DNA from 4 places in the Paenibacillus antri genome. Region 1 is predicted to be linked to each of the others. Evidence: riboswitches for the same ligand, from Rfam matches in the RefSeq annotation. Region 1 holds a riboswitch; each other region holds the start of a gene.
What was found. A riboswitch is a leader RNA that binds a small molecule or an ion and turns the genes downstream of it on or off. The one in region 1 is predicted to bind cyclic di-GMP.

Region 1 (3,246 bases):
CAATCCACGCTCTGCTTGCTGGCCGTCCGCAGCACCCACTCGCCGAGCTCGGCCATCTGTCCGCTCTCCTCGGCGAGCGGGATGAATTCCGAAGGCAGCACGGTGCCCCAATTCGGATGCTTCCATCGAAGCAGCGCCTCCGCGCTCGTCACCGCCCCGGTCTTGACGTCGATCCGCGGCTGGTAGACGAGCCTGAGCTCCTCGCGCTCGATCGCCTTGCGCAATTCGTTCTGCAGCATGAAGTTTCGATAAGAGCTTAAGTTCATGCCGGTATGAAACACCTTGTACCGGTTCTTCCCTTGCTCCTTCGCGCGATAGAGCGCCGCGTCCGCGTTCTTCATCAGCTGCTGCGCGTCGTCGCCGTCGTACGGGAAGACGCTGATGCCGATGCTGGTCGTCACGAACAATTCGTACTGGTCGAGGTGGATCGGCTTCTGGAACGCTTCGAGAATTCGTTCGGCGCATTCGAGCGCGGTCTCCCGGTTCGTGTCCGGCAGCAGTACGCTGAATTCGTCGCCGCCGATTCGGGCCGCGAAGTCGCCCGCGCGCATGCAGCCCGCCAGCCGGTCGGCGACCTCCTTCAGCAGCTTGTCGCCGATCGCGTGTCCTAAGGAATCGTTTACATATTTAAACCGATCCATGTCCAAATACATCATCGACAAGTTCCCGGCGCTCCGCTTGGCCGCGTGCAGCGCTTCGGCTAACCGCTCGTTGAACCTTCTGCGATTCGGCAGCTGCGTCAGCCCGTCGTGATACGCCATATGCGCGATCGTCTCTTGGTCGCGCTTCTTCTTCGTAACGTCTCGAATCGTACATGCGACGATGCAGCGGTCCGACACGTACCGGCTGCCGAATTGAACCTCCGCAGGGAAGGCGCTTCCTTCCTTCCGCGTCGCGACCATCTCCGCGTGCGGTTCGATCGAAGGCGCGAGATCCATCCGGGCGACGGCTTCGAGCGCGGACGCGACGATCTTCCGCGAGGACTCGTCCGGAAACAACGAGAAGACGGTGTCGCCGACCATCTCCGTTTCGCTATAACCGAACATCGTTTCGACCGCAGGATTCGCCCGCAGGATCATCCCGCGTCCGTCCATGACGAGCATCGAATCGATCGACGTGCCGCTGATGACGTTCGCCAGCGCTTCGGAGACGCGCAGCTCCGCGTTCGCTCGCTCGACCTCCTTCGACTTCTCGGCGAGCGCCTCGCTCTGGCGAAGCAACTTCTGATTCAGCTTATATAAATCTACGAATCCCTCGACCTTCGCCTTCAGCACGATCGGATCGAACGGCTTCAAAATATAGTCGATCGCGCCGACGGAATAGCCGGTGAAAATATGGTTCGAATCCATGTAATTGGCCGTAATGAAAATGATCGGGATGTTCTTCGTCTTCTCCCGCGCCTTAATGATCTTCGCGGTGGCGAAGCCGTCGATGCCCGGCATCTGCACGTCGAGCAAGATGACGGCGAAGTCGTATTTCAAGAGGCACTTCAGCGCTTCCTCGCCGGAGGACGCCTTGATGAGCCGATAGTCGTCCCGTTCGATGATCGCTTCCAGCGCGAGCAAATTTTCGGGGCGGTCGTCCACCATCAAAATATTTATCACGGATTCATCGGTGTTCATTACGAGGCTTCCCCTTTCGAATGCATTCAGGACAACGAATGAGACAAAAAAATCCGGCCGAATAAAAGGGCCGGATGACTCTTTCCACGTTCGGCAGCTGGCTGGCATAGTGTAACACGTTAGCCCCTATAGCTTTGCGCCCCCAATTTTCAATGGGTTTGCCTAATTTTCCTGAGGATGTATATTCTACTAGGTCTTTCAAATCATTCTCTCAAAATCATTATAACGCTATTTCATGGATGATGATATACTTTTTCGACGAAAAAGCGCCGCCCGCCCTCTTGCGAGGGGGAGCGGCGCGAATCGCGCTTATGCGCTTATAAAGCGGTAAGTCGAATCTACTTCAGCAGCGCCTTCACCTTGGCGACGACGTTCGGCACCGTGAAGCCGTACTCTTCGATCACCTTCGGTCCCGGCGCCGATGCGCCGTACGTCGAGATGCCGAGGATGTCTCCTTCGTCGCCGGCGTACTTATGCCAGCCGAACGGCGAAGCCATCTCGATGACGAGGCGCGCCTTCACGTCCGGCAGAATGACGGATTGGCGGTACGCCTTGTCTTGCGCTTCGAAGCGGTCCATGCTCGGCATCGAGACGACGCGAACGTGGATGCCCTCTAGCGCGAGCGCCTTCTGCGCGTCCACGGCGAGCTGCACTTCGGAGCCCGTCGCGATAATTTGCGCCGCCGGCTTCGCGCCCGCCGGCGCGTCCGCGATGACGTATGCGCCGCGAGCGATGCCGTCGCGCGCGTTCTCCGCCGTGCCCGCGAGCACCGGCAGGTTTTGGCGGGTCAAGATGAGCGCGACCGGACGGTCTTTGCTCGACAACGCGTAGCGCCACGCTTCCGCGGTTTCGTTCGCGTCGGCCGGGCGGATGACCGTGACGTCGATCATCGAGCGGATCGCCGCGAGCTGCTCGATCGGCTCGTGCGTCGGGCCGTCTTCGCCGACCGCGATCGAGTCGTGCGTGAACACGTACACGACCGGCAGCTTCTGGATCGCCGCGAGACGAATCGCCGGACGGAGGTAGTCGGAGAACACGAAGAACGTCCCGCCGAACGCCTTCACGCCGCCGTGCAGCGCCATGCCGTTCATCGCCGCGCCCATCGCGAACTCGCGCACGCCGAAGTAGACGTTCCGCTCGGCGTAGCTGCCCGGTTGGAACTTGCCCGTGTCGTTCAGGTGCGTGTTCGTCGACGATTCGAGGTCCGCGGAGCCGCCGAAGAACGTCGGCAGGTTCGGCGAGATCGCGTTGATGACCTTGCCGGACGCCGCGCGAGTCGCCATCGGCTTCTCGCTAGTGTCGAACGTCGGAATCGCCGCGTCCCAGCCCGCCGGGTTTTCGCCCGCGAACGCCGTCTCGAATTGCGCGGCCAGCGCCGGATGCGCGTCGCGGTACTTCGCGAACAGCTCCTTCCATGCCGCGGCCGCCGCATCGCCCTTCGCCTTCAGCTCGGCGAAGTTCGCCGCGACCGCTTCCGGCACGTGGAACTCCTCGTGCGGCCACTCGTAGAACGCCTTCGTCAGCTTCGCCTCGTCGCCGCCGAGCGGCGAGCCGTGCGGGCCAGCGTGGCCGCCCTTGCCTTGCTTGTTCGGAGAGCCGTAGCCGATGACCGTCTTCACTTCGA
Region 2 (3,246 bases), on a different contig from region 1:
AAAATGAAACTACCAAATTATAATGGAAGAGCTAAATACTTGTACGATTGGTGGGATTGTTACGGTAACGGAGACGATAGTTCCACAAGACACAACGGCAGCTGGCACACTAACGGCTACCGTTGTTCATTGAAGTAACTGGGCAGTTTAACGGAACAAAACCTTCTAGATGCGCGACAAGAACTTGTCCCTATTGTAGACATAGCGCAATAGAGGACAGCTGCGATCACACACAGTCTGTCCCGTTTCAAGTTCAAGTATATTCATGGTTACCGCACTTATAGATAGGGCAGCAAGTTGTTCATGATGACGGCATATCCGTTCGCGTACATGTGAATTCCGTCGCTGCTGAAATCCGCGTTCAAATTTCCTTCCTCGTCCGTCAGTCCTTCGTTTACGTCAATGAAGGTATAGTTTTGCTTAGCCGCAAGCCGCTCGATCGCCCGGTTCGCTTCACGGATCGCCTCGTTAGTTCTGCGCTGGAACACCTCTTCCATGGAAGCTTTGGGCACGAAGGGAAACTCCGCCTTGGCGTTCACGGGGTAATACGCCATGACGTACACACGGCAGCCCGGTAGCCGCCGGGCAACTTGGGTCAGAATCTCATCGTAATTCGCCAGCAGATGCTCCAGTCGATAGTCGGGTGCGCTGATATCGTTGGTTCCGATGTTGATGAAAAGCTTGGAGGGCTCCAGCTCGAAGATACATGCCTCCATAGACGCGAGTAAATCTGCCGTCACATATCCGGCAATGCCGCGATTATAGATGCAATATCGGGTCTCCAGCTTCATCTGCATCTCGTTGATTGGGAAAAACTCCATCAGTGATGAACCGGCAAGCACCGTTTGACCCTTCAAAGCGAGCTGGTTGAGGATGTTGAATTTCCGTACCTTTTCCTTCTTCTCATCATGCACTTCCGGCAGAGCCGGATCCCCCTCTATATTCGTCATCCGTCATGCCCCCTTCTCGTAGCTTTCTTCCATTTTACCTGTTTCGTTCAATAAACAACATGATGTGGCTGCCGGCGCACTGATCGGCAGCCTCGCTACGTTAACTGGGCAGAATAGTTTAATGGTAAAGTATTGAAAGAGAAATCTGTATTTACGTTGTAGAACACGATATTCCAACAACCTAGCAGATTGGAGTAAATATGGTGAAGATATATGGCGATTAACGAGTAACCATAAAAAAGTTCAGTCAATCATTTAAGAACAACGATCCGAGATTTTCCCAAAGTATTTCAATAAAAATTTTAAAGGACACCCTATAACAGATAATTACCTTACAACTGGAACCCATCATTATTATGATAGCGGTATGGTTGAAGTAACTGGGCAGTATAGTTACAAATAAAGGGAATAAATCCTTCCGCGGCAAGAGGGATCGTTTGTACCGAACGAAGGGAAGTTACGGAGGACGGAACCTTACTGTTGGAAGGAGAAGGGGGGGGGGGCTATTCAACATTGAAAATAATTACACGGACCTACTTCTATTTCGACAAAAAAATTGATAGTGTGATGGTAAACGATAACAACCTAATACTCACATCGTACGACAATGGCAAACTTACTGAAAAGTGAGGACGCAAAGCTAATAGGGGCTAAGGTGGATACCTTCATCCATGACGCTCGCCAGCTGCCGAATACGACGGGAACCCACCGTCTATTCATTGATTTCGAACGGTTTTTTTGCGTTTTCAAAAAGGTGTATTCGGTTCGTGACAGCCGACTTTAACGAAGGAGGTGAGGAGCTAGCTTCATCGCGATCGCCGATATGACCTAATGACCGCCGCTTCCGCAATGAATGTATTAGAAGCGATGGCCAACCGTTTCGATCGAAAGGTAGTGCATGCCCCTGATCCGAACGGGTTGCCGGGGGGATATCCGGTCCTGATCGCAGAGAGCAGCGTTAACGTTATTCTGCCGGACAATCTAACCCTTCAAGAAGCCATACACATGAATGAAGAGGGGCAGAGGTTAGAGGAGTACAGCGTTCATGCCAATGCGGGTATTATCGACAAGCCAAATTTATTAGCGAAATTAGCTTTGCAGATTGGAATAAAATCAGTAACATTAATCTTACTGGCATGTTCCTACGGCAAAGTATGCGATTCAGCAAATGGTAAAGCAAAGCGGCGGCCCGATCGAAAGATAACATACGTATTAATGTCGTTTGGACAGGCAATATGCAAACTCCGTTGCTGGAGAGACAGCTCAGCGAGGATCCGAATACTGAAGCCGCTCTGCAAGCGATGGGGCAAATTTCTTCTCCTGAAGAAGTAGCGAATTTGGCGGCGTTTCTCGCAAGCGACGAAGCTTCGGCAATGAAAGGTTCTGCAGTGATTTATCGATCAGGGCGAAACGCTCGGCTATGGCAAAGGGTTAAGGGGGATCTAATCAGATCTAAACCCCCATAGTCGAGAATCGAATGGGGGAGCATCATGGCAAAGTTGGCAATTATCGGCGGTGGAATTATTGGCCTTGCTTGCGCATATTATTGGCGCAAACAAAATCAAGAAGTAGTCCTTATCGATAAAGGCAATCCGGGCGAAGGTCCTTCCAGATGCAATATGGGGTGGGTTTCCCCGACATTATCGGGACCGTTGCCCGGGCCTGGAATGATAGGAACGTCCATGAAGTGGCTGTTCAAGAAAGACAGCCCCTTATACGTTAAACCGAGTGCAGTCCCTTTCTTGGCGCCCTGGTTAATTCAGTTTATGCGTTACTGTAACGAACAAAAGTATCAATTGGCTTGCGATGCCGGTTTCCATATAAGCAAGGATACGTTTCAGTTGTTTGACGAGCTTGTGGACGACGGCGTCGAATTCGAAATGCACCGGAAAGGACTCCTCGTCCTGGGCTCGAACGAATCGGATTTGCAGCATAAGTACGAGGACTTGAAACAAGTCGAACGTATCGGCTTGCCGCGTCCGGAGCTGGTTACCGGGGCCGAATTGTTAAAGATGGAGCCTCATATGAAGGCGAACTTGGCCGGAGCGTTATTCCTGCCTAAAGAGCGGCATGTTCGTCCCGAGAGTATGGTGAACGGACTGATCGATTGGCTGCAGGTCAATGGAGTCGAAATGAAAACCAACGACGCGGTAACGGATATCGTCCATAACCATGCTCGAGTGGAGAGGGTAAGATGCAATACCGGTTGGGTAGAAGCCGATATGTTTTTATTAGCGGCGGGCGCGTGGTCTTCCCAACTTATGAAAAAGTTAAATTATTCTCTTCCGATCACTGC
Region 3 (3,246 bases), on a different contig from region 1:
CGTTCGAATCTCAAAGCGATCCGCGACCGGCTGCCGGAGGAGCTGTGGGATATCCTGAACGGCTTCGCGCTCTGGCTCAAGAGCAACGAGACGGACGAACTGCTGCTCGATTCGCCGTTCTTGTTCCTGAAGCGCGTGAAGGAATGGCTCGGCGCGTTCTACGGCGCGGCGCATCATACGATGATGCGGGACCGTCACTGGCATATGATGGAGAGCGGACGGTTTCTCGAGCGGGCGGAAAATACGGCAAGGCTGTTCGATTCGGTCTATCACTCGATTCTGGAGGACCCGAAGAAGACGCAGTTTTACTTGTTTTCCGCGGTGCGGGCGATCGGCGGCGCGGACGTGTTCCGGCGCCTCCATATGGATCTCTTTTCAGTGGAAAACGTCGTCTCTCTGCTCATCCTCAACGAGAAGTTTCCCCGTTCGGTGCAATTCGGCCTCGGTGAACTGGAAGGGCAGCTTCGCTCGCTCCGCAATCTCGAAAGCTCCGACGCGGCGTACGATAAAGCGATCCGGCTCGTCGTCAAGGCGAGAGCGGAGCTTTCGTGGCTGGAAGGAACCGATGGCGGAGAAGCCTCCCTTCACGACAACCTGGTGCATTGCATGACGGTCATCCACGGGCTCGGAGGCTTGATCGGGAATGCGTTCTTTCGCGAGGAGCAGGGGGCGGGCGCATGAAGTTCAAAATTTGTCACGTCACCACGTACCGATACGACGAGCCGGTCACGGACAGTGTCAATGAAATCCGACTCGCTCCGCGTACGAACTATCGGCAATCCTGTTACCACCACTCCGTCGCGATCGAGCCGAACGCGCCGCTCCTTACCTACGAGGACGGCTTCGGCAACCGGATCCATGCGTTCACCGTCAATAACTCGCATCGGGAGCTCGTCATTCGGTCCGAATCGACGGTCGTCACGCACGATAACGACGGGGTGCGCAAGCGAGTGTTGACGCCCGAAGAGGATTGGGCGACGCTCGCGGACGACGCCGTGCAGAACAAGTACGCCGAATATTTGATCCCGACGCCTTACACGGAGGCGAACGACGACGTGGCCGCGTTCGCGGCGTCGTGCGGGCGGCCTGGCGCGGGCGTCTACGAGCAGACGATGGAGCTCGTCTCCAGGATTTACGAGGAGTTCGAGTATCGGCCGAACGCGACCCGCATCGGCACAACGCCCGCGGAGCTGCTCGAGGGGCGAGCCGGCGTCTGTCAAGACTTCGCGCATTTGATGATCGCCGCATGCCGATTATCGGGCATTCCGGCGCGATACGCGAGCGGGTACCACTTCATCGGCGATCTGCAGACGCGCGCCGCCGATTTCGAGCAGGCGTCCCATGCATGGGTGGAGGCGTATATTCCGGGCACCGGCTGGCTCGGGTTCGACCCGACGAACAATAACCGCGTCGACGGCCGATATATCAAGCTCGGTCACGGCCGCGATTATCTCGATATCGTGCCGGTGAAGGGGATTTACCGCGGAACGCCGAACCAGCGGCTGTTCGTCGACGTCGACGTGCAGCTGATCGACAAATAAAATGGGAAATGTAAGCAAACTAAATTATTATAGTGCCAAAGTATGACCTGTATGGTAGAATAAGCCCATATTACTAGTCTTCTAAATCGAAAAGGCAAACCTTCCGAAAGGTAGGGGCGCAAAGCCACAGGCCTAAGGCTGAGCTAAGGCAGCTGGGTTGCCGAAATTGCGGAGACGTTTCGTTCGTTCTCGAATGAACGCCCGGCGATTCGGGCGTTTTTTTGTTGCGAAAATGGACAAAGAGGGGGAGATCTTCATGCAGGCCGAACTCATTAACCCGTTCTTGACTTCTTCGATACAAGTATTCGAGACGATCGTTCAAGTGAAGCCCACCGTGGGCAAATTACAGCTAAAGCAAATGCGATATACGGAAGATTACGTATGGCTTAAAATCCGCATCCACGGCCAGATGGAGAAGGAGATCTTGTTCGGCTTCCCCGACACGATGGCGATGAATATCGTCTCGACGATGCTCGGAGGATATGCGGTCACGGAGCTCGACGACATGTGCCGGAGCGCCGTAGCGGAGCTGGGCAATATGATCAGCGGCAATGCCAGCACGATACTGTATCACAACGGCATCGCCGTCGACATTACGCCGCCGAGCCTCGTCGGCGACGGCGCGATCGATTGGGGCAAGAAGGCCGTCAGCATCCCGTTATCGGTCGAGCGGATCGGAGATTTCGACATCAATATTCTCGTCTGACGCGCGGACGCACGGAGGAACGCTGCTCATGGCAAGGCTTGGGTTTATCGTGAACGCCGCTTCCGGCAACGGGCGAGGGGCGAAGGTTTGGTCCGCCGTCGAACGGGAGCTTTCGGCAAGAAGCGTGCCGTACGACGTCTTTCGGACGGAGGCGTCCGGCCACGCGACGGCGCTCGCGCAGCGGATGGTCCGGGATCGGTCGTACGATTCGATCACGGCGATCGGCGGCGACGGCACGGTGAACGAGGTCGCGGCGGGGCTGCTCGGCAGCGACGTGGCGCTCGGGCATATCGGCGCCGGCTCGGGCAACGATTTCGCGCGGGCTATGGGGCTGCCTTCGGAGCCGAGCGAGGCGGTCGAGGCGCTCGTGCGCGGGGATCGGCTCGAGATCGACGTCGGCCGCGCGGGCGGGCGCGTCTTCGTCAATTCGTTCGGTTCCGGCTTCGACGGCGAAGTGGCCGCGAGGTCGAACGGCTCTCCGTGGAAGCGGTGGATGAATAAGATCGGACTGGGCGCCGTCTCCTACGGTTTGATCGTACTGGCGGCGCTCGGCGCATATCGTCCTGCGCGGGTCAACGTCGCATTGGACGGCCGATCGTACGACTTCGATGACGTCTGGCTCGTCGTCGCGGCGAATTTGCCGTATCTCGGCGGCGGGATGCATATTTGTCCCGGCGCGTCCGCGACGGACGGCGTCATGGACGTGTGCGTCGTGCACGGCCTCGGGCGGCTGCGGCTGCTGCGCCACTTCCCGCTCATTTATCGCGGCGCGCATGTCTCGCTGCCGTATGTTACGATGCTGCGCGGCGCGCGCCTGAGTCTGAAGAGCGATCGAACGCTGGCCTGCCACGTGGACGGGGAAACCGCCGAGCCGTTGGTTACCGAGCTGACGCTCGTTCCGCGGGGGCTCTCGTTGATCGTTCCGGAGCGCCAATGACGTTGGTTGGGAGCAACCCGTTTCGCCGGTTCGGCGGTGCGGGTTGTTTGGCATGTTCCGAA
Region 4 (3,246 bases), on a different contig from region 1:
GTCGCCCGGGATGTCGTATGCCGCAACCAGCTTGTCGCCCGTTACGAAGACGGCTTGCGCCGTAGGCGCCGGAGCCTCGGGCTCGCCCGACCCCGGTTCGCTCGGCACGGTCGGCACGGTCGGCACGGTCGGTACGTTCGGCACGGTCGGCACGGTCGGCGCCGTCGGCGACGACCCCTCCGGAGCGCTTACAGGATCGTCCGGCTCCGTACCAACGCCGCCGCTCGCCCCTTCTCCGCCGATGATAATCTCGGTCACCCCTTCGGACAGTTCGTATCGGACTACGGTCTGCTCGAAGCTGACGCCCTCGATGTGAACGGCCGCGAAGAGAATCTTGCCTTCCCCCGTTACCGCGATCGCCGCGTGCACGACGATCTCTTCGACCACGGAGCCTTCCGCAATGTCGATTTTGGCGGCGGAGACGACGGTAACCATACGGAAATCGCCGACGAGACGAACCGAGGCGGACGCTTCGGTCGTCATGACCTCGACCTCGAGGAAGCCCTGCGTCGCGTTGTTTTCCTCCAGCTTTACGCCCGTCTTTACGACAGTGCGATGGATGACGGTGCCGCCTTGCGCGACTAAGCGAACCTCGCCCGTCACTTTCTCGACGATCACGTCGTTCAAGGAGGAGTCGGAGATCACGATGCTGTTCTCCCCGCCCCCGGCGACGATCGTTCTCCCTTCCACCGTCACGCGGTCGAGATACACTTCGCCTTCCCCGATCCCGGGAGCCAAGTACAGATCGCCCTGAATCACCGTGTTTTTCAACGTGACGTCCGGACTGCGGACCGTTACGTTCCCGGCCACGACGGTTTGCTCCTCGTCCTTCCCGAAAGCAGCCGGTTTATGTAGGATCTTGCCCGCCGCCCTGTCCAGCAGCGCGACGGCTTCGGCCCGCGTGATCGGCGACGCCGGACGGAACGCACCGTCGGGATACCCTTGCAAATATCCTTCGGCCGCGATCGCGTCGACGTACCCGATGCTCCACGCCGGGATGTCGCCGCGGTCCGTAAACGCGGACGCAGTCCCGCCGCCTTCCGCCGCCGCTTCCAGCTTCAGCAGCGCAGCAACCATTTTCGCAGCCTCTTGTCTGCTGATTTCGCGATCCGGACGGAACGTGCCGTCTTCGTACCCGGACGCGTATCCGGCCCTCGCGGCCTTCGCGACGTCGTCGGCGAACCATGCGTCCGCTTCGACGTCCAAGAAGGCGGAATCCGAAGCGTGGGCATATCCGTATACGCGATTGACGAGCGCGACGAATTCCGCCCTCGAGATCGTCTCATCCGGACGGACGCTCCCATCGGCGTACCCTTTCACAAACCCGCTGTCGGCCCATTCCGCAAGCTGCTCCTTGGCCCAGCTTTGCTCCATGTCCGTAAATACGGGCGGTTCTTGCGCAACGTCCCCCGCGAGCGCGCTCGCCGGCGCAAGCGAAGCGAGCGACAGGCAGCCCGCCATCAACAGGGACAACAATTTTCTAATAGCCAACTCGGTCTCTCCCTCTCCTGTGTCGAAAATGTAGTCAAAAAAGCAGTCAAAAAAATAGACTCTCCCCGTTACCGGGAACAGTCTATTGTTGCGGATGATGACGATCTCCATCGGTAACCCGGCGATCGTAGCTTATCGGAAGGATAAGCGGTAGACCCGTAGCTTTGCGTCCATTGCTTTCGCAATGTTTGCCTTTAGTTATTTAGTTGCATGCCGAACGTTCCGCAATATTTCTTAAGCTCCATTTTACTGTTGAAGGATGTCGAACGCAATCGATTTTTGCTATATTTTGCAATAATAAAGAAGACCCGAGTCCCCCTTGGGGGCATCGGGTCTTCGCTTCGTTACTTCTGCGTCACTTCGCTGTGCACGGACAGCTCGCCGTCTTTCTCGTCGATGAGCACCGTGTCGCCCTTCTTGATCGTGCCGCGGAGCAGCTCCTCGGACAACCGATCCTCGATGTGCTTCTGGATCGCCCGGCGCAGCGGACGCGCGCCGTACGTCGGATCGAAGCCTTCCTTCGCGAGGAACGCCTTCGCCGAATCCGTCAGCGAGAAGTCGATGTCTTGCGACTTCAGGCGCTTGCGCAGCTCCTCGGACATGAGCGAGACGATCTCCGAGATATGCGATTGCTCGAGCGGATGGAACACGATCGACTCGTCGATCCGGTTCAGGAACTCCGGACGGAAGCTCTTCTTCAGCTCCGCGAGCACCTTCTCGCGCATCGCCTCGTACGCGTTCTTCGTCTGCTGCGCCGCGTCGCCCGTCGTGAAGCCGAGCGTCGCGTTCTTCTTGATCGTGTCCGCGCCGACGTTCGACGTCATGATGATGAGCGTGTTGCGGAAGTCGACCGATCGCCCCTTGGAGTCCGTCAAGCGGCCGTCCTCGAGCACTTGCAAGAGGATGTTGAACACTTCCGGGTGCGCCTTCTCGATTTCGTCGAGCAGCACGACGCTGTACGGCTTGCGGCGCACCTTCTCGGTCAGCTGGCCGCCTTCCTCGTAGCCGACGTATCCCGGAGGTGCCCCGACGAGGCGGGACGTGGAGTGCTTCTCCATGTACTCCGACATATCGATGCGGATGACCGCATTTTCGTCGCCGAACATCGCTTCGGCAAGCGCCCGCGCCAGCTCCGTCTTACCGACGCCCGTCGGTCCAAGGAAGATGAAGGAGCCCATCGGACGCTTCGGATCCTTCAATCCGGCGCGGGAGCGGCGTACCGCTCGAGAAATCGCCTTGACCGCTTCGTCTTGGCCGATGACGCGGTTATGCAAGATTTCTTCCATCTTAAGCAAGCGCTCGGTTTCTTCCTCCGCCAGCTTCACGACCGGGATCCCGGTCCAGCTTGCGACGACCTGGGCGATATCGTCCGGCGTCACCTCGGAGTCCGTGCGGCCTTGCTTTTCCTTCCACTCGTTCTTCGTTTCCTCGAGCTCGTCGCGCAGCTTCTGCTCCGTGTCGCGGAGCGAAGCGGCCTTCTCGAACTCTTGGCTTTGAACGGCGGCGTCCTTCTCCTTGCGGATATCTTCCAGACGGGACTCGAGCTGCTTCAGGTTCGGCGGTACCGTGTACGTGCGCAGGCGCACCTTCGAGCCCGCTTCGTCGATCAAGTCGATCGCCTTGTCCGGCAAGAACCGGTCGCTGATGTAGCGGTCGGACAGGCGCACCGCTTGCTCGAGCGCATCGTCCGTAATTTTCACCCGGTGATGCGCTTCGTAGCGATCGCGCAGGCCGCGAAGAATGAGGATCGCTTCG

Region 2: linked by a shared signal. The riboswitch ahead of FE782_RS32765 (hypothetical protein) and the one ahead of FE782_RS12145 (EAL domain-containing protein) in region 1 are both predicted to bind cyclic di-GMP.
Region 3: linked by a shared signal. The riboswitch ahead of FE782_RS21715 (chemotaxis protein CheX) and the one ahead of FE782_RS12145 (EAL domain-containing protein) in region 1 are both predicted to bind cyclic di-GMP.
Region 4: linked by a shared signal. The riboswitch ahead of FE782_RS30325 (S-layer homology domain-containing protein) and the one ahead of FE782_RS12145 (EAL domain-containing protein) in region 1 are both predicted to bind cyclic di-GMP.

What each region holds. Positions count from the first base shown of each region.
Region 1 is NZ_VCIW01000006.1:216,685-219,930, reverse strand. Features, by position in the region: gene FE782_RS12145 (EAL domain-containing protein) at 1-1,622, opposite strand, end outside; cyclic di-GMP riboswitch class I at 1,712-1,795, opposite strand; gene tkt (transketolase) at 1,961-3,246, opposite strand, start outside.
Region 2 is NZ_VCIW01000004.1:343,487-346,732, forward strand. Features, by position in the region: gene FE782_RS09205 (alpha/beta hydrolase) at 1-23, shown strand, start outside; gene FE782_RS09210 (GDSL-type esterase/lipase family protein) at 279-950, opposite strand; cyclic di-GMP riboswitch class I at 1,550-1,643, shown strand; gene FE782_RS32765 (hypothetical protein) at 1,782-2,282, shown strand; gene FE782_RS33270 (SDR family oxidoreductase) at 2,186-2,416, shown strand; gene FE782_RS09220 (NAD(P)/FAD-dependent oxidoreductase) at 2,441-3,246, shown strand, end outside.
Region 3 is NZ_VCIW01000016.1:165,973-169,218, forward strand. Features, by position in the region: gene FE782_RS21705 (alpha-E domain-containing protein) at 1-681, shown strand, start outside; gene FE782_RS21710 (transglutaminase family protein) at 678-1,541, shown strand; cyclic di-GMP riboswitch class I at 1,625-1,706, shown strand; gene FE782_RS21715 (chemotaxis protein CheX) at 1,798-2,247, shown strand; gene FE782_RS21720 (diacylglycerol/lipid kinase family protein) at 2,276-3,184, shown strand.
Region 4 is NZ_VCIW01000034.1:38,269-41,514, forward strand. Features, by position in the region: gene FE782_RS30325 (S-layer homology domain-containing protein) at 1-1,491, opposite strand, end outside; cyclic di-GMP riboswitch class I at 1,601-1,694, opposite strand; gene clpC (ATP-dependent protease ATP-binding subunit ClpC) at 1,836-3,246, opposite strand, start outside.